2 regions of the Haliea atlantica genome follow, and region 2 is predicted to be linked to the other one. Evidence: riboswitches for the same ligand, from Rfam matches in the RefSeq annotation. Region 2 holds a riboswitch; the other holds the start of a gene.
What was found. Region 2 has a riboswitch for cobalamin ahead of ACYVGS_RS14395 (cobaltochelatase subunit CobN family protein). Riboswitches for the same ligand answer to the same signal wherever they lie in the genome.
Positions count from the first base shown of each region.

Region 1: linked by a shared signal. The riboswitch ahead of ACYVGS_RS03235 (TonB-dependent receptor plug domain-containing protein) and the one ahead of ACYVGS_RS14395 (cobaltochelatase subunit CobN family protein) in region 2 are both predicted to bind cobalamin.

Region 1 is NZ_BAAGXL010000003.1:689,471-705,320, forward strand. It holds gene ACYVGS_RS03220 (nucleotidyltransferase family protein) at 1-209, opposite strand, end outside; gene ACYVGS_RS03225 (XdhC family protein) at 206-1,159, opposite strand; gene ACYVGS_RS03230 (DUF501 domain-containing protein) at 1,159-1,650, opposite strand; cobalamin riboswitch at 1,795-1,962, shown strand; gene ACYVGS_RS03235 (TonB-dependent receptor plug domain-containing protein) at 2,066-3,919, shown strand; gene cobO (cob(I)yrinic acid a,c-diamide adenosyltransferase) at 3,923-4,540, shown strand; gene ACYVGS_RS03245 (FecCD family ABC transporter permease) at 4,608-5,567, shown strand; gene ACYVGS_RS03250 (heme ABC transporter ATP-binding protein) at 5,564-6,340, shown strand; gene ACYVGS_RS03255 (cobalamin-binding protein) at 6,337-7,242, shown strand; gene ACYVGS_RS03260 (YIP1 family protein) at 7,250-7,936, opposite strand; gene ACYVGS_RS03265 (hypothetical protein) at 8,103-9,341, shown strand; gene corA (magnesium and cobalt transport protein CorA) at 9,430-10,380, shown strand; gene ACYVGS_RS03275 (mechanosensitive ion channel domain-containing protein) at 10,382-12,985, shown strand; gene ACYVGS_RS03280 (BCCT family transporter) at 13,089-15,146, shown strand; gene ACYVGS_RS03285 (porin) at 15,171-15,850, shown strand, end outside.
Region 2 is NZ_BAAGXL010000022.1:41,767-57,616, reverse strand. It holds gene ACYVGS_RS14440 (adenosylcobinamide-GDP ribazoletransferase) at 1-515, opposite strand, end outside; gene ACYVGS_RS14435 (histidine phosphatase family protein) at 512-1,132, opposite strand; gene cobT (nicotinate-nucleotide--dimethylbenzimidazole phosphoribosyltransferase) at 1,125-2,279, opposite strand; gene cobU (bifunctional adenosylcobinamide kinase/adenosylcobinamide-phosphate guanylyltransferase) at 2,276-2,851, opposite strand; gene ACYVGS_RS14420 (hydrogenobyrinic/cobyrinic acid a,c-diamide synthase) at 2,848-4,149, opposite strand; gene ACYVGS_RS14415 (cobyric acid synthase) at 4,142-5,626, opposite strand; gene cobO (cob(I)yrinic acid a,c-diamide adenosyltransferase) at 5,633-6,244, opposite strand; gene ACYVGS_RS14405 (DUF2149 domain-containing protein) at 6,300-6,629, opposite strand; gene ACYVGS_RS14400 (MotA/TolQ/ExbB proton channel family protein) at 6,626-7,069, opposite strand; gene ACYVGS_RS14395 (cobaltochelatase subunit CobN family protein) at 7,066-11,439, opposite strand; cobalamin riboswitch at 11,600-11,736, opposite strand; cobalamin riboswitch at 11,952-12,157, shown strand; gene ACYVGS_RS14390 (TonB-dependent receptor family protein) at 12,425-14,161, shown strand; gene bluB (5,6-dimethylbenzimidazole synthase) at 14,305-14,988, shown strand; gene ACYVGS_RS14380 (BCCT family transporter) at 15,011-15,850, opposite strand, start outside.

The sequences.
Region 1 (15,850 bases), on a different contig from region 2:
GGACACACCAGGCGCTCCCCCGGCTCGAAGCAGTCGTCAACCCTCGCGTCGCCGGGGCGCAGGCAGACCCGCAAGGGCAGCTTCGCCGCGCGCAGCGTCAACAGGGTCTGTTGCAACAGGGGGCGCCCACCGGGCAGGCACGCCAGCCGCTTGTCACTGCCAAAACGGCGGCTGCGACCCGCCGCCAGCAGCAGGATGCCGACGGTCACGCCGGCCGCCGGCGCAGACGCACCAGCTCGGCGAGAATGGCAACGGCGATCTCCATCGGCGTCTTGCTGCCGATGTCCAGCCCCACCGGCGCATGCAGGGCGCTCAGTTGAGTCTCGCTCAGGCCCAGCTGGCGCAGGCGCTCGAGGCGCTTCTCGGTGGTGCGGCGCGAGCCCAGCGCCCCCACGTACCAGGCGGCGCCGGTCAGCGCCTCCATCAGGGCCATGTCGTCGATGCGCGGGTCGTGGGTCAGGGTGATCACCAGGCTGTGGGCATCGCTGGCCTCGGCGCGAATGACATCGTCCGGCATGCCACCCAGCAGGGGAACCTCGGGCCCCGCCCACTGTGCCCGGACATGCTCCCGCGGGTCGGTCACCAGCACTTCGTAGTCCATGGCCAGGGCCAGCTCCGCCAGGGTCTGGCTGAGCTGGCCGGCGCCCACCAGCAGCATGCGCTGGCGCGGGCCGAAGGTCTGGCGCAGCACATCGCCATCCCAGGCCAGCGGGGCGAAGTGCTCCGCCGGGCGCCAGTCGGTGTGGTTGGCCCCCACCGAGACTTCACGCAGCAGGCAGCGCCGCTCCGCCATGGCCGACAGAGCCGCGCGCAGCCAGGCGCCGTCGCGGTCGGGGCCCAGGGGCTGCACCAGCACCTGCAGGCGGCCGCCGCAGGGCAGGCCCAGGCGCTCGTTCTCCTCGGCGCTGACACCGTATTCGACCACCGCGGCAGTGTCCGGCAGACGCCCCTCCCGCAGGCGCTCCAGCAGGTCATCCTCGATACAGCCCCCGGAGAGGGAACCGACCTGCCCGCCGGCGCTGTCACAGGCCAGCAGTGTGCCGGGGGGGCGCGGCGCGGAACCGGTGCCGGCGACAATGGTACACAGCCAGACCCGGCGGTCCGCCGCCGCCAGCCAGCCCAGCGCGGCTTCGAGCACGGCCTGGTCGAGGGTCTGCATCACGGCGCCGCCCAGTGTTGATCGAGCAGGCCACCGATGGTGTTGGGGACCACCAGGTGCGCCGCATACCAGGTGTGCAGGCAGCGAATGCGCTGAAAATCGGCAATGCCACCAATGCCCCGTCCGCTGAGTACATCCAGAAAGCCCAGGCGCGCCATTTCCGCGCGAAGGTCGTGGTCCAGGTAGCTGTCACGCAATGCGATGTGCGCGCGGTGATCCTCGGCCATGGCGGCTTGCAGTGCCGGCTCCGCATCGACCCGAGCCTGGAACTCGGCAATCAGCCCGCCCGCCTCGACCTGGTCGATGCGGTAGTTGAGGGCGCCATCCACCAGCCAGAACAGGGTGGGAAAGGGCTTGCCGGCCACCAGGGAGGCCACGCGGATCACCTGCGGCTCGCCGAGCTCGTCGCTGACGGCAATCGCCTCCAGCCCCCGGGGCTCACGCCCCAGCAGTTCCGCCACCCGTTGTCGCTGCGCCGCTGTTACCGCCATCGTCCCTTCCCGTGTAAATCGGCGAAATTCTACGGAAAAAGCCCCGCCGGGGACAGCCGCGGCCCTGGCCGGGCTGCCGGGCCGTATCGCCAGCCCCACCGCAGCCGCCTGGACAATAGATTGACAGCCCGTCGCCCAGGGCCTAGAGTGCGCGCCGTGCCAGGTGCCCACCGCCGCTGCAGACGTCTTGCGGCTGGGTGGGTTAAATGGGAAGTGTGGTGAGGCCTTCGCGCCGATGCCACCGCTGCCCCCGCAACGGTAGACAGCGCCAGTCGCTGTGAGCCCGATACCTGCCTGTCACCAGCAACGATGGAGCGGAGGGCTTCATTGAAGGTTGCCTGATGCCGCTCGCGCATTGTGTTCCCTGAATCCCCTCCCTCAGTCGCCACCCCTTGACTGGCTATTGAGGTTACTCATGAGATCAGCTTCCACCCGCGGCGCCCTGGCGCTGTGCACCCTGCTCCCCCTGTCCGTCCAGGCCCAGCCCCTCGAGGAAGTCATTGTCACCTCCTCCCGCGTGCCCATGCCGGCGCGGGAAATCGGCACCTCGGTCTCGGTCATCAATGCCGCGGAAATTCGCAGCCTGGGCTTCAACAGCCTGCAGGATATCCTGCGCACCCAACCCTCGGTGGCGGTGAGCAACAACGGCGGTGCCGGCAAGATTTCCTCCCTGCGCATTCGCGGCGAGGAGGGCTATCGCACCCGGGTGCTGATCGACGGCATCGACGTATCCGACACCACCGCGCCGCAGTTTGGCCCGCGGGTGGAGCAGCTGCTCAGCAGCGGTATCCAGCGGGTGGAAATCCTGCGCGGGCCCCAGGGCCTGATGTACGGCGCCGACGCCGGCGGCATCGTCAATATCAGCACCCGCACGCCGGGCGAGGGCCTGCGCGGTGACGTCAGCGCCGAGGCCGGCCGCTACGGCACCCGCCAGTACAGCGCCAACCTGAGCGGCGGCAACGCGCTGGTCGATGGCAGCCTGTCCCTGACCGACCTCGAGAGCGACGGTTTCAACGCGCGCCTGGATGACCGCGATCCCGCCGACGACGACGGCTACGACAACACCACCGCCCACGGCCGCCTGGGCTGGAATGCCGGCGAACGGCTGCGCCTGGAGCTGGTGGCGCGGGACGTGGAGGGCGACAGCCAGTACGACGACTGTTTCAACCCGATTACCTATGGCAGCACCAACAGCTGCCGCGACGAGTACCAGCAGCAGGCCTGGCGCGGCGCCGCCCTCTGGCGCGGGGAAACCCTCAATCACGAACTGGCCTGGAGCCGCAGCGACACCGAGCGCGCCACTTTCAGCGATGGCCTGGCCGGCTTCGCCACCGAGGGCAGTCTCAGCCGCTGGAGCTACCTGGGCAGCTATGCGCCCAATGAGTCCCTGCAGCTGGTCTACGGCGCCGAGCACGAAAGCGCGGAACTCGACGACGGCAGCTTCGATACCGAGCGCGACCAGACCGGCTATTTCCTCGAGTACCAGGGCAGCCTCGACCAGCGCCTGTTCTTCACCGCCGGCGCGCGCCACGATGACAACGAGGACTTCGGCGAGCACACCACCTGGCGCGTCAGCGGCGCCTGGGTCATTCCCCTGCAGCAGCACGAGCTGAAGCTGAAGGCCACCCGCGGCACCGGCTTCCGCGCCCCCTCCCTCTACGAGATCGCCTACAACCGCAGCTTCGCCTTTGCGCCGGCTGCGGATGTGGTGTTGCAGGAGGAGCGCAGTGCCGGCCACGACCTCGGCGTTGCCTTCCAGAGCGCCGGCGGCGTGTACCTGGAGGCAGTCTGGTTCGACCAGGACGTCGAAAACGAAATCTACTTTGACCTGGTGGACTACTCCGGCTACCTCCAGGGCCGCGGCGACACCCGCTCCCGGGGCGTGGAACTGATTGCCGACATTCCCCTGGGCGAGCGCCTCAGCCTGTCCGGCAACCTCACCTGGAACGACACCGAGAACGCCGAGGGCGACGATCGCACCTACCGGCCCCGGCAGCTGGCCAACCTGAGCCTGCGCTGGCAGTCCCCCGGAGAGCGCCTTAACCTGGGCCTGCACCTGCGCGCGGCGCGGGACGCCCAGGAGTTCGACGGCCGCGCCCTGGACGACTACGAAGTACTGTCCCTGAACGCCCGCTTCAACCTGCTGCCCCGCCTGGAGCTCTTTGGACGGCTCGAGAACCTGCTCGACGAGGACTACCAGGAAGTCCCTGGCTACCGCAGCAGCGGTCAGGCACTCTACGCGGGCATCCGCTACCACTTCCAGGAGTGAACCATGAGTGACAGCCCCGAGACCCGCAAGGACGCGCGCCACAAACGCGCCATGGAAAAACAGAAGAGCCGGGTCGACGCCAGCATCGCCCGCGCCGACACCGAGCGCGGCGTGGCCATCCTGCTCACCGGCAACGGCAAGGGCAAGTCCAGCTCGGCCTTCGGCATGGTCATGCGCGCCCTCGGCTACGGCTACCGGGTCGGCGTGGTCCAGTTCATCAAGGGGGAGCAGCTCTCCGGCGAGGAAATCTACCTGCGTGATCATTGCCCGCAGGTGGATTTTCATCAGATGGGCACCGGCTTTACCTGGGACACCCAGGATCGCAGCGGCGACATTGCCGCGGCCCGGTCAACCTGGGAAAAGGCCCGCGCGATGCTCGACGACCCCGCCTACCACCTGGTCGTGCTCGACGAACTGACCTACATGCTGGCCTTCGATTACCTGCCGGAGGAGGAGGTCCTCGCGGCCATTGCCGGCAGGCCAGCGGAGCAGAGCGTGGTGGTCACCGGCCGCGGCGGCGGCAGCGCCCTGCAGGATCTCATGGATACCGTCTCCGAAGTGAGGGATATCAAGCATGCCTTCAACAGCGGCATCAAGGCCCGGCGGGGCGTTGACTACTAGGGTCGACCGCCGGCCACAGCTGGCGCAGCGCCTGCTCTTGGCGCTGGCCCTGATCCTGCCCCTGAGCATGCTGCTGGCACTCGGCAGCGGCGCGGTCACCCTCGCACCGGGGGAAGCCTGGGCCGCCCTGCTCGGCCAGGCGGACGCCCAGGCCAACCTGATCGTGCAACAGCTGCGCCTGCCCCGGGTGCTGCTCGCCGCCATTACCGGGGCCACCCTGGCGGTCAGTGGCGCCGCCATGCAGGGGCTGTTCCGCAATCCGCTGGCCGATCCCTCGCTGATTGGCGTCACCGCCGGCGCCTCCCTCGGCGCCTCCCTGTTGATTGTGCTCGGCGGCGGACTGCTGCCGGGCCTGCCCGGGCTCACCCTGATTTCCCTGGCCGCCTTCGCCGGCGGCGCCCTGGCGGTACTGGTGGTCTATCGCCTGGCCAGCAGCGAAACCGGCACCTCGGTGGCCACCATGTTGCTGGCGGGCATTGCCATCACCTCCCTCGCCGGGGCCGCCGGCAGTCTGCTGGAATTCCTCGCCGACAATGAACACCTGCGCCGCATCAGCCTGTGGAAGATGGGCGGCCTGGACGGCGCCACCTTCTCCCGCCTGGGCGTCGCGGCGGTCGTCGGCGGTGCGCTGCTGATCGCCCTGCCCCGCTATGCCACGGTGCTCAATACCCTGTTGCTGGGGGAGTCCGAGGCACGCCACCTGGGCATCGATGTGGAGCGGCGCCAGCGCGGCATCATCCTGTGGGTGGCCGTCGGCGTCGGCACCTCGGTCGCCATGGTCGGTACCATCGCCTTTGTCGGCCTGGTGGTGCCGCACCTGGTACGCCTGCTGATCGGTCCCGACCACCGGGTGCTGCTGCCGGCCTCGGCCCTGGCCGGGGCGATACTGCTGGTGCTGGCCGACAGCCTGGCGCGAGTCGCGCTGGCGCCCACCGAGCTGCCGGTAGGGATCATCACCGCCATGGTCGGGGTTCCCTTCTTCATCTCCCTGCTGCGCCAGCGGCGGCATTTCGGCATGACGCCGTGAGCCTGTTGCAGCTGGACAACATCGCCGCCGCCCCCTGGGGCGAGCCGGTGCTGGCGGACATCAGCCTGAGCCTGCCCGCGGGGCGCGTGCTCGCCGTCCTCGGCGGCAACGGCGCCGGCAAGTCCTCCCTGCTGCGCCTGGTCGCCGGGGATATTGCCGCCAGCCGCGGCCGCGCCAGCTTCGCCGGGCAGGCACTGGGCGACTGGCCGCGCCGGCAGCTGGCCACCCGTCTCGCCTGCCTGCCGCAGTTTTCCAGCCTCAGCTTTCCCTTCAGCGTCGAGGAAGTGGTGCTGCTCGGCCGCACCCCCCACAGCAGCGGTCGCCAGCAGGACCGGCTGATCGCGCAGCAGGCGATGCAGGCGACCGACACCCTGGGCCTGCGCCATCGCCTCTACACCCAGCTGTCCGGGGGCGAGCGCCAACGGGTGCAGCTGGCGCGGGTGATGGCGCAGATCCTCGACCGCTGCGACCAGGGCTGCCTGCTGCTCCTGGACGAACCCACCACCGCCCTGGACCTGAACCATCAGCAGCAGCTGCAGGCCACGGTAGCCGACCTCGCTGGCCGGGGCTGCGCGGTGCTGCTGGTGGTCCACGATGTCAATCTGGCCGCCGCCATGGCCGACCAGTTGCTGGTGCTGGATCGCGGCCGCTGCGCCGCCCAGGGCAGCCCCGGGGAGGTGCTCACCCCGGCCCTCTTCCGCGACCTGTTCCACGCCGACGTGCTGATCGGGGAACATCCCGACGGCGGCCGCCCACTGGTGATCAGCCGGTGACGCCGCGAGGGCCAGCGAGCCCCCTGCGCCGCCTCCTGTGCCTGCTGCTGGCGAGCCTGCTGGCACCGGCCCTCGGGGCGGCCCCGGTCACCGTGGAAGATGCCCTGGGCCGGCGGGTCACGCTGGATGAACCGGCGCGACGCATTGTCGCCCTGGCACCGCACATCGTGGAAAACCTCTTTACCGCCGGTGCCGGCGCAAAGCTGGTGGGCGTGGTGAGCTACAGCGACTGGCCCGAGGCCGCGCGCGGCATCCCCCGGGTCGGCTCCTTCAATGCCTTCAGCCTGGAGCAGATCGCGGCGCTGTCACCCGACCTGGTGGTCATGTGGGGCTCCGGCAACGGGTCGCGGGCGCTGGAAAAACTGCAGCGGCTGGGACTGCCGGTCTATGTCAGCGAGCTGCGGCAGCTGGCGGACATTCCGCGGGACATCCGCCGCCTGGGGGAGCTGGCCGCGACCAGCGCCGTGGCCGACGCCGAAGCCGCGCGGCTGGAGGCCGGTTTTCGCCAGCTGGCCGAGCGCTACCGCGGCCGCAGGCGCCTGCCGGTGTTCTACCAGATCTGGCACGAACCCCTGCAGACGGTCAGCGGCGAGCACCTGATCAGTGAAGTGATCGACCTGTGCGGTGGCGAGAACCTGTTTGCCGACGCCCGCGGCCTGGCGCCGCGGGTCAGCCTGGAAGCGGTGCTGGCGGCAAACCCCCGGGCGATCATCGCCGGGGGCATGGACAACCAGCGCCCGGAGTGGCTGGCGTTCTGGCGGCGCTTCCCCGCACTGACGGCGGTGCGCCGGGAGGCCCTGATCGCCGTACACCCGGACCTGCTGCAGCGGCCCACCGCGCGCCTGCTGGCCGGGGCCCGGGAACTCTGTAGCGCCCTCGACGCGGTGCGCGCGGGCGACTGAGGCGGGCTCAGTTCTGCGACTGGCTGCCTTTCTGCGCCTCTTCCAGTCCCTTGAGGAATTCGCCCATCTTGCGCCCGGCCTCCTCCGGGCTCATGTCTTCGATGCCCTCGAACTCCTTGCCCGCCTCGGCCCAGCGCGCCTCCATCTGCCGCGCCGCGCGCTCACTGGCGATATTGGAGAAGATCATCAGCACCGCCAGGATACCAAACACGATCTGCGCCGTGCGGCGCGGGCGCCCGTGGACCGAGACACTGGCCTCGATCAGCAGGAAGGCGCCCCAGGCGATGGCGATGATCGTGCCCAGGTAGGGCACGATGGCCAGCAGGGCGGTGATCGGGTAAATCGCGGCTATCGACGCCTGGCAGCGGAAGGCGGTCTCGTAGTTTTCCTCCGAGCCCATCAGCTTCCAGATCACGAACAGAATGGCCGCGCCGATGAAGGCACCGATGACGGCGAAGATCGGCATGATGATGATGGCACCCAGGCCCGCCGCCAGCATGCCGACGGGGGAGCCGAAGAGCGAGACCACGGCGCTCACCAGCCCCATGATGGCCCCCATCACCGCGACAAAAATCACCGGGTTGGCGTAGCCACCCGATTTCGGCATGGTCTGGAAATACCCCACCGGGTTGGTAATCACCGATTTGGCCTGTTCCACCACCTGCCCGATGTCAAACCTGGCTGCGTCACTCATGGCACTCCCCTCTTGCTCATTATGATTAATCCCGGCCTTGAGGATAGTACGGCTGGCGCCGGGTCACCATACCCCGGGCGGCAATATCCCCACGCTCGTCGCGGTACTGTGCGACAGGTCCGCGCCTTGCTATGCTCGGCCACACTGTGACCCTCGAGGAGCCCGCATGCTGCGCCTGCTGACCCTGTCTTTCCTGTTGCTGCCCGCGCTGGGCTGGGCGGCCGGCTACCAGGTGATCTACACCGCCACCCTGGAGCGCGATGCCCCCGAGGCGGAGGTCGAGATCAGCCTGCAGGGAGAGCGGCTGCCCAGCAAGCTGGTGCTGCACCTCAACCCCGAACGGCACCGGGAGCTGGCCAGCGAATCACCGCTCAGCGTGGACGGGGACGAGGCGACCTGGGAGCCCGCCGGCGACGGCGCCACGCTGCGCTACCGCTTCGTCATTGACGCCACCCGCGACAACGGCCGCTACGATTCCCGCAAGACCGACGCCTGGGCGATCCTGCGCTCGGACAAGCTGGTTCCCCCGATCTCGGTGACCTCACCCCCCAGCCTCGAGGCGACGGCGCAGCTCGCCTTTCGTCTGCCGGAGGGCTGGTCCTCGGCAGCACCCTACGCCAAGGTCAAGGGCCGCGAACACGACTATGTGATTGTCGATCCCGGCCGGCGTCTGCCGCGCCCCAAGGGCTGGCTGATCCTGGGGGAATTTGCCGCCCGCCAGGACATGATCGCCGGCACCGACGTGCGGGTGGCGGCTCCCGCCGGCCAGGGCGGCCGCCTGCAGGACGCCCTGGCCTTCCTCGGCTGGACCCTGCCCGCGGTCAAGGCGGTGTTTCCCGATTTCCCCGAGCGCCTGCTGATTGTCACCGCCGACGACCCCATGTGGCGCGGCGGACTGTCGGGCACCCGCTCCCTGTTCATGCACCGCGATCGGCCGCTGATCAGCGGCAACCGCACCAGCAGCCTGATTCACGAGCTGGTGCACGTGGGCACCGCCATCAACGGTGGCAAGCAGGCCGACTGGATCGTCGAGGGCATTGCCGAGTACTACGCCGCCAACATCCTCTGGCGCACCGGCGGCATGAGCGACTACCGCTACCGCCAGACCCTCGCCTGGAAGGAGAACTGGGCGGCAGAGGCCGACACCCTGTTCCGCAAACGCTCCAGCGGCCCGGTGACCGCGCGCGCCGCCATTTTCATGCACCGGCTCGACCTCGCCCTGCGCGAGGCCTCCAATGGGCAGTACAGCATCGATGACGTCGCCCGGGCCCTGGCCCGGCACGGCGGGCGGGTCTCCCTGCCCCTGCTCAAGGAAATCGTGGCAGAGCGGGTGGGCGATGCCGTCGACGTGGACGCCCTGATCGCCGAACTGGAAGGCAGCGGCGCAGACGCACAAGCCACCTGACAAAGTCCACCCAGTCGCCCGACCGGGGCCGCGCCGACGCGTGTTATCATGATGCGCGCCAGGGAACGCGATGCAGAGGACGCCCGCCATGCTCAGGTTATTCACCATCGACAAGGGACTGATCCGCGAGATCCAGAGCGACGGCGCCACCGTGGAGGACATCCGCAAGGCCGACTGGATCGACGCCCTGGAGCCGGGGGAAGACGAGCGCGAGCTGTTGCAGTCGCTGTTGCGCATCGACCTGCCGGAGTCCGACGATGTCGAGGAAATCGAGGCCTCTGCCCGCTGCTTTGTCGACCAGGCGGGCCTGCACGTACACTCGCTGTTCCTCGCTCCCCACGAGGGTCGCTACGACACGGTTTCCGTGGCCTGCATTCTGCAGCCCAAGCGCCTGATCACCATCCGCGACAACGACACCGCCGATTTCCGCCTGCTGCGGCTGCGCGCCCGCCGCGGCCAGGTCAGCAGCGCCTCCCCCGCCGAACTGCTGGTAACCCTGTTCGAGCAGAAAGTGGAGAACCACGCCGACACCCTGGAGGACATTCACTACCAGCTGGAGAAGGTCAGCCACCTGGTACTGGAGGACGAGGAAGCCGAGCTGGAGGATGCCATCAGCAAGCTGGCGCAACTGGAGGACAGCAATGGCAAGATGCGCCTTTGTCTGATGGATACCCAGCGCAACATATCCTTCCTGCTGCGCCACCTGAGCGGCATCAGCGACTACCGGGAAACCATGCGCGAGATCATCCGCGACGTGGAAACGCTGATGTCCCACACCACCTTCCTGTTCGACAAGATCAACTTCCTGATGGACTCCACCCAGGGTTTTATCAACATCGAGCAGAACCAGATCATCAAGACCTTCTCGATTGCCGCGGTAGTGTTTCTGCCACCGACCCTGGTGGCCAGCATCTACGGTATGAACTTCCACTTCATGCCCGAGCTGGACTGGCAACTTGGCTACCCCGGAGCCCTGGCACTGATGGTCGCCTCCGGCTTCGCCCCCTACTGGTACTTCAAGCGCAAGGGCTGGCTGTAACATGCGCCGCCTTCCCGCCCTGCTGCTGGTCCTGTCGCTGCTGGTCGGCTGGGCGGGCCCGGCCGCCGCCTGGGCCCCCGACTTTGACACCCTCGACCAGGCCATCCAGGACCTGCAAGTCGATCTGGCCCGCCCCTCGGAGGCGACCGCGGCGGCAGCACTGGAGCCCCAGATGCAGCAGGTCGAGGCGCAGCTGGCGGCCCGGGAAGCCGCACTGGCGGCCCGGCGGGACACCCTGGAAGGCCAGCGAGACCAGCTGCAGCGAACCGGGGAGCACCTGGAGCAGAGTTTGCGCAGCCTGGAGGACAGCCAGATCCTCTCGCGAGTGCTGCTGGAACTCCGGCAGAGCCTGCCCGAGGTCGAGGCCAGCCCGATGCTGGCCGCCGCCATCGCCGACCTGCGCCTGCGTCAGTTCGACCTCGCCCGCCAGTTGCGCGATCTGTCGCCACGCACAGGCACCGCGGGCACTGCCCCCGCCGGACAGGTCACCCCCGGCAGGACACTGCTGGCGCTGCCAGAGCAGCTCGACCGCCTGATCGACGATGCCACCACCCTGCTGGCCCTGGAGCAGGAGGTGGTGGGCCTGCACCAGCGCCTTGAGAGTCGCATTGACGAGCGGATGTTCTGGATACCCAGCAACCGTCCGGTGGACATTCACTGGCTGCTGGCCCTGCCGGAGCAGCTGCGCCAGCAACTCGGCGAGATCCGCCTGGGCGAGACCCTGGGTGAGCTGGCTGCGGGCCTGCGCTCGCATCCGCTGGTATTTTTGCCCCTGTTGCTGGTCATCGGCCTGCTGCTGCACCGGCGCCGCTGGTTATCAGCGCAGGTGACAGCACTCAACGAACAGGCCGGCACCGCCGACGGCGACGGGCTCTGGCATACCCCAGCGGCCATCCTGCTGACCGCGCTCCAGGCCCTGCCGGTCAGCCTGGCCCTGGCACTTTGCGGCCTGGCCCTGGAAATCGACGGGCGCGGGCAGAACGCCAGCCTGGGCGCCGCTCTGCTGGCGATGGCGGAGGTCTGGCTGGTGTTCTTCAGCAGCTACCGCATTCTCGCCCCGGGCGGGATTGCCGAACGACACTTCCACTGGCCGGTGCAGCGGGTGGCTTTCCTGCGCCGACACCTGCGCAGCCTGGGCCTGGTCATGCTCGGTCTCGCCGCCGTCACCAGCTACGCCGAGAGCCTGCCTGGCGAACTGAGCGAGGACGTGCTGGGCACGCTGATCGTGCTCAGCGGCTACGCCCTGGCGGCGCTGCTACTGTTCCGGGTGGTGCAGCAGCGCAGCGGTCGCGACACCCCGCCCGGTGCCGGCGAGGTGCTGGTGGGGGCCCTGCTGGCAGCCCTGCCCGTGGCACTGATTGTCGCCGTGGGTCTGGGCTACTACTACACCGCCCTCAAGCTCACCGGGCGACTGATCGACACCCTTTTTCTCCTGATTGGCTGGCAGCTGCTGCAGGCCTGCCTGCTGCGCCTGCTGTCAGTGGCTTCGACACGCCTGGCACACCACCGGCGGGAACAGGAGGCCGGCCAGCAACCCGCCGCGGCGGTGGCGCGAACACCCGCCGGGGAAGACCAGAGCACAGCGCTTGGCGACGAGCCCGGCCTCGACCTGGACCAGGTCAACCAGCAATCCCTGCGGCTGCTGCGCTGGCTCATGCTCGGCGGCCTGGCCTTCGGCCTCTACCTGATCTGGGCGGACCTGATTTCCCTGTTCGCCTACCTCGACAATGTCAGCCTGTGGCACTACCTCGCCGCCGATGGCGAGACCCAGGTCTCCATCAGCCTGCGCGATCTGCTCGGCGCGCTGGTACTGCTGGCGGTCGCCGTGGCCCTGGGCCGCAATCTGCCCGGGCTGCTCGAAGTCACCGTCCTGTCGCGTCTGCGCCTGGCCCAGGGCTCGGCCTACGCCACCACGACCCTGCTGTCCTACGTGATTTTCAGTGTCGGTTTCGTGCTCAGCCTGGGAACCCTCGGGGTCAGCTGGGACAAGCTGCAGTGGCTGGTGGCCGCCCTGGGCGTGGGCCTCGGTTTCGGCCTGCAGGAAATATTCGCCAACTTTGTCTCCGGCCTGATCATCCTCTTCGAGCGCCCGATTCGCATCGGCGACGTGGTAACCCTCGGCAACCAGTCGGGTGTGGTCAAGCGGATCCGCATTCGCGCCACCACCATCAGCGACTTCGACCGCAAGGACATTGTCATTCCCAACAAGGTCTTCATCACCGGTGAACTCACCAACTGGTCGCTCACCGATACCGTGACGCGGGTAATCGTGCGCGTGGGAGTCGCCTATGGTTCCGATCTCGAACTGACTCGCACCCTGCTGCTGCGGGCGGCGCGGGAGAACCCGCGGGTCATCAGCGATCCCGAGCCCCTGGTGTATTTCCTCGCCTTCGGTGCCAGCACCCTGGACCACGAGTTGCGCGTACATGTCCGGGAACTGACCGACCGCAACCCGGCCATCGACGAGATCAACCGGCGCATCGACAGCCTGTTCCGGGAGCACGACGTCGAGATTGCGTTCAACCAGGTTGACGTGCACCTGCGCTCCCTGCCCGAACGCGGCAGCGGGACCACGCCAGCGGGCAACACCGGGGCGGACAGCTAGGGCGACGACGCCCTCTGCGGCGCGGCCCCCGCCCCGGCCGGTTTGCGCCGGCCGCCGCTTCCATGCACCATGGGTCCAAATCCGATACCGGAAGGACCCGTCGATGCCGGCAGATAACAAGGCGCTTAACTCCACCGTGCTCGTTCCCGTCTTCGTCCCCGCTGTGGCCGTGATCGCCCTGCTGGTGATCGGCACCATCAGCAACCCCGAACTGGCCGGTAACGCCTTCAGTGCCACCCTGGCCTATATCACCGAGACCTTCGGCTGGTTCTACATGCTGTCGGTCGCCTTCTTCCTTCTGTTCATCGTGGGTGTCGCCTTCACCAAGTGGGGACACATCAAACTGGGGCCTGACCACGCCGACCCCCAGTACAGCTTCCCCGCCTGGTTCGCCATGCTGTTTTCCGCCGGCTACGGCATCGCCCTGCTCTTTTTCGGCGTCGCCGAGCCGGTGCTGCACTACGCCTCACCCCCGGCGGGGGCCGCGGAGACCGTGGACTCCGCCAAGCAGGCGATGCAGATTTCCTTTTTTCACTGGGGCTTCCACATCTGGGCCATCTACGGGCTGGTGGGCCTGGTGCTGGCCTATTTCGCCTTTCGCCACGGCCTGCCCCTCTCCATGCGCGCGGCCCTCTACCCGCTGATCGGCGAGCGCATCCACGGCCCCATGGGGCACGCGGTGGACGTGTTCGCCATCCTCGGCACCATGTTCGGCATTGCCACCACCCTCGGGCTCTCGGTGGCACAGATCAATGCCGGCCTGAATTATCTCTGGCCCGCCATCCCGGTCAATGTCACGGTACAGATCGTCGCCATTGCCCTGATCACCTGCGCGGCCATCTTCTCCGTGGTCGCCGGGATGGACAAAGGTGTCAAACGGCTGTCGATTCTGAGCATGTTCCTGGCGGCCTCGCTGATGCTTTTCGTATTCTCGGTGGGGCCCAGCATTCACATCCTCGAGAGTTTCCTGCAGAACACCGGCTCCTACCTGAACAACATCGTCGAACGCACCTTCAACCTGCAGGCCTATTCCCGCAGCGACTGGATCGGCAACTGGACCCTGTTCATTTTTGGCTGGACCATCTCCTGGGCGCCCTTCGTCGGGCTGTTCATCGCCAAGATCAGCCGCGGCCGCACCATCCGCCAGTTCGTGGTCGGGGTGATGCTGGTGCCCTCGATCTTCACCTTTCTCTGGTTCTCGATTTTTGGCAACACCGCGCTGAACCTGATCATGAACGAGGGCTATCACACGCTGATCGGCCAGGTGCAGGCGGACCAGGCGATCGCCCTGTTCCGTCTCTACGAGGCGCTGCCGCTGTCCTCGGTGGTGTCCTTCATCACGGTACTGCTGATCATCACCTTTTTCGTCACTTCCTCCGACTCCGGCTCCCTGGTGATCGACTCCCTCGCCTCCGGCGGCGCCAGCTACACCCCGGTGTGGCAGCGGGTGTTCTGGGCCACCGCCGAGGGCACCGTGGCTTCGGTACTGCTGCTGGCAGGCGGGCTCAGCGCCCTGCAGACCATGGCCATCGCCAGCGCTCTGCCCTTCTCCATCATCATGATCATTGCCGCCATCGGCATGTGGCGGGCCCTGGTGATCGAGGGCCATCACCACAGCAGCCTCAAGACCGAGATACAACAGCGCTTCTCCGGGACCTCCGGTCGCGGCCTGTGGCGCAAGCGATTGCTGGGCATGGTGACCTTCCCCGACCGCGAAGAGGTGGAACACTTCATGCACACCACCGTGCGCAAGGCCATGCTGCGGGTGGAACGCGAGCTGCAGAAGCAGGACTGGAAGACCGAAGTCCACGAGGATCCGGCGACCGCCCGTATCTACCTGGAAGTGATCAAGGAAGGGCTGCTGGACTTCATCTACGAGATTCGCATGATCGAGCACGCCCTGCCCGACTATGCCTATCCGGAGATGGTTCACAACCAGGACAGCGAGCACGTCTACTACCGTGCCGAAGTTTTTCTGCGCCGGGGCGGGCAGTCCTACGATGTCTACGGGCTGGACCAGCACGACATCATCACCGACATTCTCGACCAGTTCGAAAAGCAGCTGAACTTCCTGCATATCTCCCCCGGGAGCCTGCCCTGGCGCATGGAGGAGCACGACGAGCTGCTGCAGGTTGACCCGGAGGCACAGCAGCCTTCCTGAGCAGAGCCAATCGGGAGTGCAAGCATGGAACACAGGCGGCTTTCTGCATTGACAGTGCGGCAACACGGGTCCGCATCCCTGTTGCTGCTGGCCCTCTTCGCCGTGCCGGTCAGTGCCGAGGACAGCGCCCGCATTGAGGCCCTGCTGCAGCGCATCGAGGCCCTGGAGGCGCGCCTGCGGGCCCTGGAAACCGAGCGCCAGCCAGCGCCGGCCGGCAGCGGCACCCTGCGCGAGGAGCTGCTGACCGGCACTCCGGGGAGCGCTGAAGCGCCGACGGCAGAGGCCACCGCCCGCGACGATGCCATCGCCGCGGATGAACGACTGGCCCAGGCGGTGCTCGGCAGCGAACGCGAGAGCAATGCGCCACCCCCGGCGCCACCGCCCTCGGTGGATATCGGCGGCGCCCTGCGCTTCAACGTGGTGCACCGGGATTTCGTCGACAGCTCCGAGGGCAAGTACGGGGAGAGCGGTCTGGACGTCTTCCGCCTGAATATCGATGGCGAACTGGACAACATCCTGGTTTCGGCGGAATACCGCTTCTACACCTACATGGACACCATCCACCACGGCTGGGTCGGCTATCAGTTCGAGGACCAGAGCCAGCTGCAGGTGGGCATCCACCAGGTGCCCTTCGGCCTGCTGCCCTACGCCGCCCACAACGCCTGGTTTGGCGTGCCCTACTACCTGGGCCTGGCGGATGACTA
Region 2 (15,850 bases):
TCGCCCATGCCGCCGGGGCGCACGTAGGGGGTGCTGATAAAAGCCAGAACCACGGCCAGCCGGGCGAGCACGGGTATCAGCCACCAGCCGGTATCCAGCGGTGCGGCAATGATGACTGTCAGCGCGGTCCACTTGAGCAGCAAGAGCAGCACCAGCGCGGTTACCGCGACGGGGCCGCTGGCGGGGTCCCGCATGATCGCCAGGGTGCGCTCCCGGTCGCCCATGCCGCCGACCCAGGCATCCGCGCAGTCTGCCAGGCCGTCCAGGTGGAGGGCCCCGGTGAGCGCCACCCAGGCGCACAGGACCAGGGCGGCGGCCAGTGGCGGGGAGCTCTGCGTCAGCGCGGCCACCGCAACGAGTGGCAGGGCGATGAGCAGCCCCGTGACCGGATACCAGTGCAGGGAAAGCCCGACGGTTCGGCTGTCACAGCTGCCGATGGCGGGGATCGGAATACGCGTGAGCAGGCCGGCGGCCAACAGCAGCGCTCGCCACTCCTGTCGCAACCGCCCCCTCATGCCCGTGGCTCCGGCTGGTGGAACAGCAGCTGTGGGTAAAGTCCCTCGGGTGTGTGATACAGGCACAGCCGGGTCAGGCAGGCCATCGGTATGGCCATATACCGAGCGAGGTGCGGAGACTGCAGCAGGTGCTCCAGCAGCAGACGGATGGTCCCGCCGTGCACGACCAGCAGCAGGTGGCCTCCAGCATGGGCTTCGATCAGTGGCTCCCAGGCCGCCACGATGCGCTGGCGCGCGGTGTCCAGCGACTCGCCGCCGGGCGGACAAAATGCTTCAGGTTCTCGGTAGACCTTTTCCGCGAGCAGCGGGTCGCGCGCCGCGATTTGCGAAGGGGTCAGTCCGTCCCAGTCGCCGAAGTCCAGTTCCCGGAAATCGTCGCTCTTTTCCAGAGGAATGTCCTGTTCCCGGGCCAAGCGGGTTGCGAAGTCGAGGCAGCGCTGCAAGGGGGAGGCGGCCACGCGGGTCCAGCCCGCGTGAGGCTCCAGTGCCCTGTGCATCTGCTTCCAGCCTTCTGCGCTCAGGGGGCTGTCGGTGCGACCGCGCAGTATGGCGCCGCCCAGGCATTCGCCGTGGCGCAGCAGGTCCACGGTGGTCAGTGGGTAGCGCGCCTCAGTCATGGGTGGGGAAGCCCGCACAGATGGCGGCCTCGGCAAAGGTGGCCATACCCGCATGCACCGTCAGCGCGGATTGCAACAGGGGAAGCGCGACAGCCGCGCCACTGCCCTCGCCCAGTCGCATCTGCAGATCCAGCAGCGGCTCGGCTCCGAGCGCTTCCAACAGGTGGCGGTGACCCGGTTCCGCGGAGCGGTGAGCGAACAGCAGCCAGTCCCTGACAGGGGGGTTGATGCGGCAGGCCAGCAGCGCTGCCGTGGTGGCGATGAAGCCGTCCACCAGGCTCGGCACGCCGCGCTGGGCGGCGCGCAGATAGGCGCCGGTGAGTGCCGCGATTTCCAGGCCGCCAAGCCTGCGCAGCGCTTCCAGGGGGGAGTCGCAAGCGGCCCGGTGCCGGTCCAGGGCACGACGCACAGCAATCCGCTTGCGCGAGAGGCCGTCGTCATCCACACCGGTGCCGCGGCCCACGGTTTCTTCGGGGGACAGATCCAGGAGCAGACTGGCCAGTGCGGCGCTGACAGCGGTATTGCCGATACCCATTTCGCCGCCGATAAACAGCTGGAGGACGCGCGCGCTATCGATTTCAGCAGCGCCGGCCCGCAAGGCACGGGCCAGCGTGGTGGCATCCATGGCCGCGGTTTCGCAGATGTTACCAGTGCCCGGCGCCAGGTCCAGCCGCGACAGCTTCGGGTGCCCGGCCAGATCTGCCGGGACTGGCACAACCGTGCCCAGGCTGACGACGGCAAAATCAGCCTGCCACTGCTGTGCCAATACCGAGATCGCCGCGCCACCGTGAATGAAGTTGGTGATCATCTGCGCCGTGACGTCTTGTGGAAAGCGCGACACCCCCTCGGCGACGATGCCGTGATCCCCGGCAAACACGCGGATCATGCAGTGCTCCAGTGAGGGCAGGCTGCGGCCCTGCCAGCCGGCGAAATCCACCGCCAGGGTTTCCAGCCTGCCGAGGGATCCGGCGGGCTTGGTCAGCTCCCCCTGGCGCAGCAGGGCGCTTTGTCGGGCGGTGCCATCAGGCGGCGCGACTGGCGCCTTAAGCCAGGCAAAAGTCTCCTCTAACAGACCTGGCGCATGCTCGTTTGGACGGTTGTTGTCAGCGTCTCCGTGGGCGGGGTTTCGCAGTTCGGTGTGGCTCACGGTGCGGAATCCTTTTGTTGGGCCGCGTGGGGGCAGGGGGCTTGCGGGTCTTTCAGTTCCAGCGGCAGCCCAGCCACCACCAGCGATACTCGTGAGCAGAGCTGAGCGATCTGTTGGTGAAGAAAGCCGCTCTCGTCGGCAAAGCGGCGGCTGAGTTGACCGAGGGGCACGATGCCGGAGCCAACCTCGTTGGAGACCAGGATGATCCGCCCCTGGAGTGTCGGCAGGGTTGCCAGCAGGGCCTCACGCTCCGCGTCCCAGCACTCCCGGTGCAGGCAATTGCTCAACCACAGCGTCAGGCAGTCCACCAGCAGGCAGCGATCGTCGCCCTGGTGCGCCCGCAGTTCATCGGCCAGGTGCAGGGGGGCTTCCACCAGCTGCCATTCCGCGCCGCGCCGGGCCTGGTGGTGACGAATACGGGCGGCCATTTCCGCGTCACCCGCGGCGCCGGTGGCCAGGTAGAACAGCTTTTTGTCGCTCTCCCGCGCCCGTTGCTCCGCCAGTCGACTTTTCCCCGAGCGCGCGCCGCCCAGAATCAGCTCCAGTTCATGGTGAGGTGCTTGCGAGCTCATGCGATTTGTCCCAGGAACATCGCGGCGGCGAGGACGGGATTGGACGGCAGGTACCAGTGAATGAAGGAGGCGGTCAGTCCGCCCTTGCGGATGACACCTTCCCCCGTCCCGCCACGGGGATGGCGCGTAGCCGTGTGCGCGAAGCCCGGCGCCTGGTCGAAGGCGCAGTAGTGGAAGGTATGCCCGCGCAGCTGGCCACCGGCAAAGTCGACCGCCTGGGCGCCGAGTCCGGCGAGTCGCTCTCCCAGGCTCGCCGTGGCCTCGATCAGCCCCGCCATTTGCCGCGTCTGGCCGCGGGCACTCAGGCTGTCCAGGAGATAGAGCATGCCGCCGCACTCGGCGACAATCTGGTAACCCTCCCGGTGGTACTCGCGGATGGCTTCCAGCATGGCGTGATTGTTTGCCAGGCCATCCAGGTGCAGTTCGGGGTAGCCGCCCGGCAGGTACAGGCTGTCACAGTCCGGCAGCGCACTGTCACTCAGCGGCGAGAAAAAGCACAGTTCGGCCCCGAGCGCCTGCAGCAGCGACAGGTTGGCGGGGTAGACAAAGCTGAAAGCCGCGTCCCTGGCGACCGCGATACGTCGCCCCTTCAGCAGCGCGGGTATGGCATCCACTGCCTCCGGGGCCGAGAAGGTTACGGCCGGTGGCAGCTCCGCCAGCGGACCCTGCGCGATGAGCGCGGCCGCGGCGTCGAGCCGGCTGTCCAGGTCGGCGATACTGTCTGGCTGGTGCAGGCCCAGGTGGCGTTCCGGCAGGTGAATCTCCTCCGAGCGTGGCAGTGTGCCCAGCCAGTTGATGCCCGCGGGCAGGCTCTCTCGCAACATCTGCCCATGACCTTCGCTGGCCACCCGGTTGCCGACCACACCGGCAAACTGCAGCGCCGGCTCGAAGGTGGCCAGCCCCAGTGCCAGGGCGCCGAAGGTCTGGGCCATGGCCCGTGCGTCAATCACCGCGGCCACCGGCAGACCGAAGTGTCGCGCCAGGTCGGCGCTGCTCGGATCGCCATCGAAGAGCCCCATGACACCTTCCACCAGAATCAGGTCGGCCTCGGCGGCCGCTTGGTGGAGTAGCTGGCGACAGGCCTGTTCACCGACCATCCACAAGTCGAGCTGATGGACCGGATGGCCACAGGCCAGCTCGTGGATTTTCGGATCGAGGAAGTCCGGGCCGGTCTTGAACACCCGCACCCGACGTCCCCGATTGCGGTGGTGCCTCGCCAGTGCGGCGACCAGGGTCGTCTTGCCCTGGCCCGAGGCCGGGGCGCTGATCAGCAGGGCAGGGCAGCGTTGCTCAGTCATGGGTTTGCGGGCTCCTGGTGAATGGCTTGGGTGGGTCGATCCTCTCGGCAAACAGCGTCTCGAGGTCAAGCGCAGCCTCCAGGCTGTCCGCCAGGCGTTCGATCTGCTGCTCGGTCAGCGCGCGGTATTCAATCGCGGTGGCGTTTTCAAATCCCGCCCATCGCAGCAGGGCCCCGGCTGCTTCCGGGTGGTCGAAAACCCCGTGAATATAGGTGCCGGCGACCTGGCCGCTCGCGTCGAGGGCGCCGTCACTGGCTTGCTGCAGTTGGGCGAAGGGCCGCTCCAGGGCTTGACCGTGGCTGATACCGCAGTGGATTTCGTAACCTTCTACCGCGGCCGGTGCCCAGGCGAGCCTGCCGTTTACGCGCCGCAGCTGTTTTTGTGGCGCCAGCTCCGTGGTCATGTTCAGCAGGCCGAGACCGACAAATTCGCCGGGGGTATCCTCGAGGCCCGCGGGATCGTTAATTCGCTCGCCGAGCATCTGGAAACCACCGCAGATGCCAAGTAGCTTGCCGCCGTAACGCAGGTGGCGAAGAATGTCCTGGTCCCAGTTCTGTTGTCGCAGTGTCTCGAGATCGCTGCGCACATTCTTGCTGCCGGGGAGGATGATCAGGTCTGCGCCGGGCAGGCGCTGGCCACTGCGTGCAAATTGAAGGTCCACGCCCGGGTGCAAGCGCAAGGCGTCAAAATCGGTGTGGTTGCTGGTTCGGGGCAGCACAGGCACCACCACTTTCAAGGCTGATTCCGGGTCGAGCACCTGCTTTGCGTCGATGGCATCCTCGGCTTCCAGGTGGAAGTCGTGGAGGTAGGGCAATACCCCCAGCACCGGCTTGCCGGTGCGGGCCTCCAGCCAGTCGAGACCCGGCTGGAGGAGGGAAATGTCGCCCCGAAAACGATTGATTACGAAGCCTTTCACGCGCGCCCGTTCTGTCGTTGACAGCAGCTCCAGGGTGCCCACCAGGTGAGCGAACACGCCCCCCCGGTCAATGTCGGCGATCAGGATGACCGGACAGTCCACCGCTTCGGCGAAGCCCATATTGGCGATATCGTTGTCGCGCAGGTTGATCTCCGCCGGACTGCCGGCCCCTTCGACGATGATGGCGTCAAAGCGATCCGCGAGGCGCTGGTAGGCCGCCATTACGGCCTGCCTGGCAGTCGCCTTGTAATCGTGATAGCCGCGGGCATCCATGTTGGCCTGTACCTGTCCGCCAATGATTACCTGGGCACCGGTATCGCTGGATGGCTTGAGCAGCACCGGGTTCATGTCGGACTCCGGAGGCAGATGGCAGGCCTGGGCCTGCACCGCCTGGGCGCGACCGATCTCGCCGCCGTCCGCGGTCACCGCACTGTTCAGAGCCATGTTCTGCGGCTTGAACGGTGCCACGCGGACACCGCGACGGGCCAGTACGCGACACAGGCCGGTCACCAGTACGCTCTTGCCGGCGTCGGAGGTTGTGCCCTGCACCATCAGTGTCATGGTCACTCAGTAATCCACCCCTTTGCGCGCCTTGATGCCGGATTTGAAGGCGTGCTTGACATCCTTAAGCTCGGTCACGGTATCCGCCAGCTCTTGCAGGGCGCTGCCGCCGCCGCGCCCGGTCACCACGACACTTTGCGAGGGCGGGCGATTGGCCAGTGCATTGAGCACCAGCGCCTCGTCCAGGTACTTGTAGGCAAGCATGTAGGTGAGTTCGTCCAGAACCACCAGATGAAAACTCTCGTCCTGCAGCATGCGCGCGGCCTCTTCCCAGGTGGCCAGGGCCGCGACGGTATCCGCTTCCCGGTCCTGGGTGTTCCAGGTGAAGCCGGTGCCCATCTGGTGGAAATCCACCTCGGGGCATTTCTCTCGCACATACAGCTCTTCACCGGAGAGCTGCTTGCCCTTGATGAACTGGACCACGCCGACCTTGTAGCCGTAGCCCAGGCTGCGCACGACCATGCCGAAGGCGGAGCTGCTCTTGCCCTTGCCATTGCCGGTGAGTACCAGCAGCACGCCCTGTTCGGTAGCCGCCTCCGCGATGCGCTGATCGACCTTGGCCTTCTGTTTGGCCATCGCCTTGCGGTGGCGTTCGGATTTGTCGCTTGTGTCGTTCATGGTGTCTTCTCGTCTCGATAGAGTGATTGGAAAATGTTCTGTCGCGGGGCCTTGGCTACTGACCGACCAGAATCAGCTTGCCGGTTTCCGCATCGCGGTAGACCTGCCCGAGGGACTCCATGCCCTCCGCACCACTTTCCAGTTGCTTGCGTAAAGCGTCCGGGGGCTCGGCGAGTTCACGGCCCTCGCGAATTGCCACCCTGTCCTCCAGTTGGAAGTGCCCGCGAAGCTCGCGGCTCTGTGCGACCAAGGCGATCAGTAGGCCCAGTGCGAAAACCAGCATCACGTCCATGATGTTGGCGAATCCGGTGAGTGGGTCCGTGTCGCCGTCGGCCATGCCCGGCCGCTGCCATGGCGGCGTTTCCCGCTGTTGCGGCCCTCTCACGGCTGACCTGCCAGAGACTGCCAGACAACGTCGTACCAGCGACGCCGGATACGCCCCAGCAAGTAGGCAAGCAGGCCCACCAGCAGGCCAACTACGGTCGTATCGAAGGCGACAGTCAGAGCAGTGGCGAGGATTTCGATGTCACCGGATCCCAGCGCGGAGAGGCCCGGACCGAGGGGGATCAGCGTGCCCATCAGACCCAGGATCGGGCCACTGCGGGCCAGCAGATCGGCCCGATCCAAACGTTGCAGCGCATAGGGCTCGAAAGTGCTGAGCTTGCCGCCCCGATAGCGATCCAGGGTTAGCGTGCGCTCCGCAATGGCGATGCCAGCCTCCCAGAGCGTTACAAGCAGCGCCAGGCCAAGACCGATAATCACCGGATAGAGTAGCCAGCCGACGAACTGGTGCAGAATGCCGATGCTGAGGCCGTGCAACATCATGTGCCGACCCGCCGTGCGTGTGTCAGGGCGCGGTAGAAGCCCGCGGCAATCACCAGCAGAAGGCAGGCCAGCAAGCCTAGCCATTGCCAGCCAACACTATTCGCTGGGTTGCTCTCGCGTGCGGCCTCGGCGTCGCTTGCATTACCTTCGCTGGCTGCAAGCTCAGCATCCTGTGTTGCCTCGCTGATGGCGTCCTGATCCTGCAGCTCGATCTCCGTCATGCGGTGGATTTCCCCTTGCTCTTCCGGTGTCGATGCCGCGCGCTGGATGACCTGTGACAGGGCTTCCCAGTCCCCCTCCGGGAGGTGCTGTTCCAGCCAGGGCAGCATGGCGTGGTCAGGGGCCGTATGACCACTGCCGGGCAAGCCATGGGCGTTTACCAGGCGCGCGAACTGCCCGGCCAGTTGCGCGGTCGTCGCGGCATTTGCTTGCCAGAAGTTCTTGTGAATCGCCACCAGCATGATTGCCAGCATGTTGCTTTTGACGTGGACGTTATGGTCCTGCTCGAGAAACTGGTCCAGCCCGAGCTGATAGCGGTCGTCTACATACACGTCCTTGACCTCCTGCCAGGCCCAGTCGCCAACCAGTGTCGGGTTGGTCACCTGCCAGCCCCAGAGGTACTCGAGAAATTCGCTGCCCATGGTGCGGGCGCCGGCGTAACCGTGAGCCATCAGGCCCTGCAGCCACTCGGGGTTGAGAAAGCGTCCACGCAGTTCCTGGCGCAGGGCGACGGCCAGGGGTTCGACCGAGATGGCATCGGGATTGGCGTGGTTGAGCACGAAGTTGTTCGGTGCCTCGCCGGTGAGAGTTTCCACTGCCAGGCTCAGGCCGCCCAGGTAGTCAAAGGCATCGTTGTTGTCAATCAGTCCGTAGAGGTTGCTGGAACGACCGAACCAGGTGTTCTCGACCTCGCTGAGTACCTCGCGGAAAGTTTCCTCCACTGGCGTGCCGAAGCCACCACCGTCCTCGCCACTACGGCCGTAGCTGTGGCCCAGCCGACGCAGGTAGACCGCTGCGAGTTCCTCTCGCTGTTGCCAGGCGCCCGAGCGTTCCACCAGGCGGTTGACTCCGGCCCCGTAGCTGCCGGGGGCATCGCCGAATACCCGCAGGCTGGCGAGCACACCGGCCTCATCGGGCGCGCGGCCCCGTGCCAGCAGATCCCTGGCCTGCCTGACCCAGTGCGCAGCGACCTGGTTCTGCGCCAGGCTTTCATTGCCGCCTTGCCGCCGGCCCCAGTATTCCGGGTTCTCCAGTGGCTGCAGGGCTTTTTCCAGGGCCAGGGTCAAGGCGGGGTAGTCGCGCAGGATGACATTGGCGCTGGCGTCCAGCGCCATCAGTACGCCCTGATTGATCAGATTCATCTGGCGGCTGTAGAGATCGCGAAACAGGCCCGAGGTGGTGAAGACGACATCGCGGCGTACCTCTCCCTGAGCCAGTATCTGTCGCTCCAGGCCCTTCACCAGTCCGCGGCTGTTCCAGATCGGTTGCAGGCCCAGCATGTCCAGCCCAAAGGCGATCATGACGCCCTCATCGCGCACCACATCGGAGGCCCACAGGACCAGCGCTTCGCGTTTATCCGGGTTCTGTGGCTTATCGCTGCGTGCAGCCCTGGCCATTTCACGCCCTAGCTCCCAGGCAACGGGACTGGGAATGAGGCTATTGTCGAGGGCATAGAAATTGCGGCCGGTGGGCAGGCTATCCGGCGAGCGTATGGGGTCATTTCCCGGTCCGGGCGCGATATAGCGGCCAGAGAGCCCCGCCAGCATCGCCGACATTTCCGCTTCCGGCGAGGCCTGCAGCAGGCCCTCCCAGTCGGCGCGCTGTTGTTCGCTCTCCGGTGCCATGGAGTCCAGCATCATGTTCACCGCCTGGTCTTTCCAGCGCTGGCCGAAAATATGCAAGCCAAGGGGCATAAAACGCTCCTGCAGGTCGGTGAGGTAATGACCCACTTCGTGCACCAGCATGTCGTCATCGACTTCGTCGAAGCCAATGCCCATGACCGCCAGTTCGGCCGACATGGCCTCGGCCAGTTCGTCCTTCAACTCGAGAGCATCCACCTTGTCGCGAATCTGTGTCACCAGACGCTGTTCAAGGACGCGATTGTCGGTGCCGTGACTGGCCTCAAAGCTCTCGATCAGCTGTCGCAACTGCAGCAGGTCGTCATACAGCGGCGTGTGTTCCAGGGGTGGCGTCAGGTGGTCGACCATGACCGCGAGGCCGCGGCGCTTGGCCTGGATGCCCTCACCGACGCCGTCAACGATATAGGGGTAGATGCCGGGGATATCGCTGGCAATGATGCGCGCGTAGTCATCCGCCGCCAGCCCCACCGAGCGATGCGGGAGGAACTCGTAGGTGGAGTGTCTGCCAAGGTGAACAAAGGCATCGGCCTGGAAGTCGTCGCGCAGGTAGTGGTAGAAGGCGAGATACTGGTGAGGCGGCGGGAAGGCTAGGTTGGCATGCAGCAGTTCCTCATTGATTTCCCAGCCGCGGGGGGGCTGCGGGCCAATAAAGATGTTGCCGAACTGCAGTCCTGGCAGCAGCAGTTCGCCGTCGAGTGTCATGACCCGACCTGGGGCCTCGCCCCAGCCTCCGAGACCTTCGATACCGGTTGCCTGGAGGGCGCGGATAATCGTCAATGCCTGTTCCTGGCAGGGAGGCCCCTGTTGTTCGATGCTCCGGTCGTAGCAGGTTTCCAGTTGCCCCAGCAGGGAAAGAGCCCGTTCACGGGCAGGGTGCTCAACACCTTCCAGCAAGTGGCGCATCTCTTCCACGGTGTGATGCAGGGCGTCCTCGGCAAGCTGCGTCTTCCCCGCCTCAAGTGCCTTCGTCAACTGGCTATGCAGCAGACCAAAGGGACCGTGCACCATTTCGCTTTGCACGGCTTCCGGCAGTGTCTTGAACCAATCGCGATAGCGCCCGCTTGACATGCGCGAGATACGTGGGCCCATGCTCTCGAGGGCCGCGGCGTCATTGGGCAGGTTTACCCCGCGTTCCTGCATCATGTCGAGGAGGGCCTGCTGGGTCGGCGGCAGCTCTCCCGTGGTATAGCCTGCCTGTTTCATCCAGTTGAGGATCTGCCACAGTGATGCGGGGACATCCAGGTTGTCAGCACCGATGTTATGGCGGCCCGGTGGGTGGTTGTAGTAGACAATGGCAACGCGCTTTTCGGCGTTCGGAGTGGTTTGAAGGTGATGCCAACGGTTGATTCTGGAGACCAGTGTGGCGATGCCCTCGTCTACGGCAGCCAGGGGCTGGATACGGATACCGCTGAGCGGATCATCTCTTTCTCCGCCGGCCGCGGCGATGACCAGGGGCTGACTGGCGCCCTGCAATTCGGGCAAGGCGACCTGGTAGTAAACCTTGTCATGCGCCAGGCCATCCGATGACAGCTGCCTCTCCAGCGGGGTGCGATCGCGCATCTTGATGGCCTTGATCACGGGCAGGTCGAGTTCCCGGAACGCGTCGACCACCTGCTCCCGTCCCTCGCCCCCGCCAACCACAAAGTCCTGCAGCATGACGACCGCTGTGAGGCGATGTTTCAGAGGAAGCAGCGCCCGCGCTGCGGACACTCCAGCCTCACCCCAGTAAGCCAGCGCGGTGAGACATTCGTGCCCTGCATCGACACTGGTGGCGCGACAGAATTCGCGCAGGAGGGTGTTATCGGCGGGGCGGTCACCGCCCGCGTGATCCAGTACGACGATTAGTGGCTGGTCGTCGTCCACTGATGGCAGGCTTGTCGTGACCTGATTGCGATAGACCCAGCGCAGGCGTGGAAGGGCTTGCGCGGGAGGTACTTCGATCTTTTTGCCCAGTTTTGCAAAGCTCCAGGCAAACAGGGCCGCAGTATTGCTGCTGCCGCCCGCCTGCCAGTAGCGGCGGGCATTGATCCAGTCGGCTTGCCGGGGGTAGCGAGCTGTCAGGTCGTCGAGTGATTGGTCGAAATCCGTGCTCGGTTGCATACCCGCGATATGCCGCAATTGCTCACCGTTAGTGAAAATGGTCCGACCATTCATGCGGCTTTGCTGGATCAGTCGATGGTCGCTGCTGATCATCAGCAGTGAGGTTTCGCTTCGCGCCAGCACTGGCTCCAGCTCGGCAACGCTGGCTCCAAACAGGCCGATGCCCAGCACCAGGTCTGCGCTGTCGACCAGTGTTTGCCGCTGTGGCTCCGTCATCTCCCAAAGTTGGGCATCGGATCGGGCAATCACGCGGAGCTGTGGGTGATTTTCGCTGAATAGCCGGACGGCATCGGCGATCGTTTCGGCGTTGCGTTGCGAAGCCAGGACCAGAATATGTTTCTCGTCTGCGGTATCGGGTCGAGCGAAGGCTATCTGGGTAAGGCAGACCAGAAGCAGCAGCAAACCACGCATGATGACGATTCCTCGACTGTGTGAAAGTTCGAGGCAAGAAAGCTACGTACCGTGGCAGCTGATAAGGGGAGTCAGGCTGTTGCAGTACCGAGTATTCCCGCCCGGTGCTGGAAAACAGAGTTTATCCAGCGTTTTAGGCTGCGCGCGGTAAAGACGCGACAGCCCGTGATTTTCTGGCGACAAGTATCTGGCTCACGGCTATTGAAAAGCCGCTGACAGTTGCGGGTACAGCCCCGGATTTTCACCGGGTTCCTTGAATGCCGATGGATAATCGGCTCGCCAAAGCGTCGGCAGTTTTAATGATCGAGGTCAGTGCTGTCAACTGAAAATCGTTTTTGTCGACACCTTACAGATTTAATCAATTATTGGTTACGCAAATATTTTGGGTGGCAAAGGTTGTGTTGAGTTCGGCGTTACACGGCCTATCTAAAGCTGGCGTTAGCGTTATCAACGGTTAATTCGAAGAGGCTGTTTGTTTTTCTGAGTTGACTTACCGTTGGCAATGCCGATAGAGTCCGCGCCCTGCATCAGGTGCCTGCTCGTCATCCCTTCGCCGGGGAAGACTGGAACAGGGTAAACGGGAAGTGTGGTGCGTCACGGCAGGAATCCAAGCAAATTCCACGGCCGCCGCTGACAACGCCACCGCTGCCCCCGCAACGGTAAATGAGTTCGCGATCGAATTCACAAGCCCGAAACCGACCTGGTGATAATGCCTTCTGGTGTTATCACGGAGTGCAGTACTGCAACAACGATGAAGCGGAGGGCTTTGTCGGTGGTTAACTGCCTCTGTTACATGGCGCTCGCCACTCTTACCCCTCCCTCAATCATTGTTTTTACAATTGCCGATTGAGGATTGATCATGAAAAACCTGCCTGTTTTCCGCAGTACCCTTGCGGGCTGTTGCTGTTTCTTGCCGCTGCAGCCTGTCATTGCTTCGTCCGATATTGATGAGCTTGTTGTAACGGCTACCCGTACACCGGTAGCCATGGCCGACAGCCTGGCGTCCGTCACCGCCATCAGTCGGTCGGACCTCGAGGCCCGTCAGCCTCTGGATCTGGTTGATGTTTTCCGCCAGGTGCCGAGCCTGGACATCAGTCGCAGCGGTGGACCCGGGTCCGCCACCAGCCTGTACACCCGGGGCACCGCCAGTGGCCACACGCTGATTCTGGTCGACGGCCAGCGGGTGAGCAGTGCCACCCTGGGTAGTGCCAATTTCCAGTTTCTCAACCCGGACCAGATCGAGCGCATTGAAGTCGTGCGCGGGGCACGCTCCAGCTTGTACGGTAGTGAGGCGATCGGCGGCGTGATTCAGATCTTTACCCGCGACGGTTCCGCCAGCGAGGGCAGCTACCTCACCACAGCGGCCGGCAGCAATGCGATGTACCGGCTCGCGCTGGGCTCCAGTGGCAACAGCGGCAACTGGCGCTACGGGGTACATGCTTCGTACCTGGAAACGGAGGGTATCGACAATCTGGCAATCGATACCGGCTTCAACAAGGATCGGGATGGCTACCGCAACAAATCCGTCAGCGCGAGCACGGGTTACCGGTTTGACAATGGCGCAGATCTCTCCTTTCGTTACCTGGAGAGCAATAACCGCAACGAGCATGACAGTGCTTCCAATGCCTCGGAGAAGCCCTATAGCGAAGGCATCGTACAAAATATCAATCTGCGCGGACGGCTGCCTTTGACCGATGTCTGGAGCACGGAGCTCTCCCTCGGCGTTTCCACGGATGACAGCGACAACTTCGACAGCGTTACCGGCCTAAACCAGGGGGATTTTCGCACGGAAAGGCAGCAGCTTTTTTGGCAGAACGACATTGTCGTGGCCGAGGGGCATCTTCTCACCCTGGGCTACGATTACTACGAGGATGACGTTGCCAGCAACTCCAACGATTACCTCGATGGACTGGGCAACCCGGTGCGCAGTCGGGACAACAAAGCGCTGTTTGGGCAATACCAGGCGAGCTGGCGCCAGCTGGATGTGGTGCTGGGCCTGAGGGAAGACGACAACCAGGAATTTGGTGACCACACCACCGGTAATGCCGCGATTGGCCTGCAGTTGAGTGAGTCCTACAAGCTCATCGCGTCCTGGTCTGAGGGTTTCAAGGCGCCCACCTTCAATGACCTCTACTGGCCGGCCGGCCCCTTTAGTGCGGGGAATCCCGACCTGGAGCCAGAGTCCTCGGAGAACAGCGAGCTGAGTCTACGCGGCGATTACGACAACTGGCACTGGTCTATCGCCTATTTCGAGAACGACGTGAAAAACCTGATTGATTGGGCGCCGGGCGCCGATTTTGTCTGGCGACCCTACAACGTCAGTGATGCAGAGATAAGCGGCGCCGAGTTCGCGATAGGTGGTGACATGCTGGGTTGGCGTGTCGATGCTGCCTACAGCTATGTCGAGCCAAGGGACGCCGGTACCGACAAGTTGCTGATCAAGCGCAGTCGCGACAATCTGACGCTGAATGCCAATCGGGAGTTTGATGCCCTGACACTGGGCCTGTCGCTGAAAAGTCAGGGACAGCGCTATACCAATACGGCGAATACCGAATCGCTGGGGGGCTACGCTACCTTCGATCTCCGGCTTGGCTACCGCTTGACCCGCCAGCTGGAAGCGACTTTCAAGATGGAGAATATCTTTGACAGGGACTACCAGCTCAACAAGGGCTACAACCAGGAGGGGCGTGAATGGCAGCTGGGTCTGACCTACTCGTTCTGATTCCGGGCTGGACCTGAGGGCTGTGATCAGCGTTGCTTATCACTCGCCAGACCGGGTGGCTGATATGAAAGCGTTCATGGTGGCTGCCCGGTCGGCCTTGACTGAAAGCGCTGTCGGTCAACCACCATGATGGGGGTGTACTCATGAATGTCGAGGATTTCTACCGCCTGCTTTTCAGTCGCCGGGATGTCCGGGGCGAATACCTGCCCGACCCGGTTTCCCCCGAGGTGTTGGCGCGCATCCTCAACGCGGCACACCATGCGCCATCGGTCGGCCTCTCCCAGCCCTGGAATTTTATTGTCGTGCGGGAAGCGTCCAGGCGCCGTGCGGTTTACCGGGAGTTCGAGGCTTGTCGCGAACGAGAGGCTGCTCACTTCGAGGGAGAGCAACGCCAGCGGTATGATCGGCTCCGGCTCGAAGGCATTCTCACGGCTCCCGTGAACATTTGTGTCACCTGTGATCGCTCACGGGCCGGTCCCGCCGTCCTGGGGAGAACGCAGCAGCCGGATACCGACATCTACAGCACGGTCTGCGCGATTCAGAATCTCTGGTTGGCGGCGAGAGCCGAAGGTCTGGGGCTAGGTTGGGTTTCCATCCTTCGGACGGATGTGCTGAAGACCTTGTTTGCATTGCCGGAATCGGTGGAGCCGATAGCCTATCTTTGCCTGGGGCATGTCAGCGATTTTTATAGTCGGCCTGAACTTGAGGTTAGAGGATGGCGCAATCGCCTGCCCCTCGAAAGTCTGGTATGGCTAGACCAATGGGGGGAGACCAGCGCGGAAGACCCGTTGCTGGTGTCAGTGCGCCGTGTTTCCGCACTAGACTGAGCATTGACGGCGCTCCCGCGGGTCATTGCAGGTGCCGGTATGATGTGTCGTCGCTCCCTCCGGCGACGGGCGCCGGGTTTTGCTCGTCCCGCTGCCTTGCCTCATAGTCCTCAAGCATTCGCTGCATGCGTTCCGCTAGCAGGGCGGCATGCAGTTGTTGTTGGCGCTGCTCGTCGCGCAGGGATCGGAGCAGTGCCGCGGCCATGAAAACCATCAGTATCATGAAGGGAAAAGCCGCAAGAATGGACATGGTCTGAAGAGCCGCCAGGCCACCACTGAGCAGTAGTATGCCAGCTACCATGACCTGAACCAGTCCCCAGATCACCCGTAGCCAGCGGCTGGGCGTCAGGACCCCTTTGCCGGTAAACATCCCCAGTACGAAGGTTGCTGAGTTTGCGGAAGTGATGACGAAGAGCACGATCAGTACCAGCACCAGAATGCCCAGCAGCTCAGGGAAAGGCAGTGAGTTCAGTGTCAGAAAAAGGCCAGAGCTGATTTCGGCGTGAACCGCTTCGCCGATGCCGGCACCTTCGAATAGCTCGTAGTACAGTGCCGAACCGCCAAAGGTGGCGAACCACACCACGCTGAGCAGTACAGGCATGCCGATAACACCGAGGATAAACTCGCGTATGGTGCGCCCGCGGGAAATTCGCGCAATGAAACTGCCGACAAAGGGAGCCCAGGAAAGACCCCAGGCCCAGTAAAAAATGGTCCAGCGCTCCACCCAGTCCTCGCCGGTATAGGGTGACATGACCAGGCTCATGCCCATCATGTTGCTGAAATAGTCACCGATGGCATTGGTCATTGCGGCAGTGATGAAGTCAGTTGGCCCGGCGAAAAAGACAAACACCAGCAGGGCGGC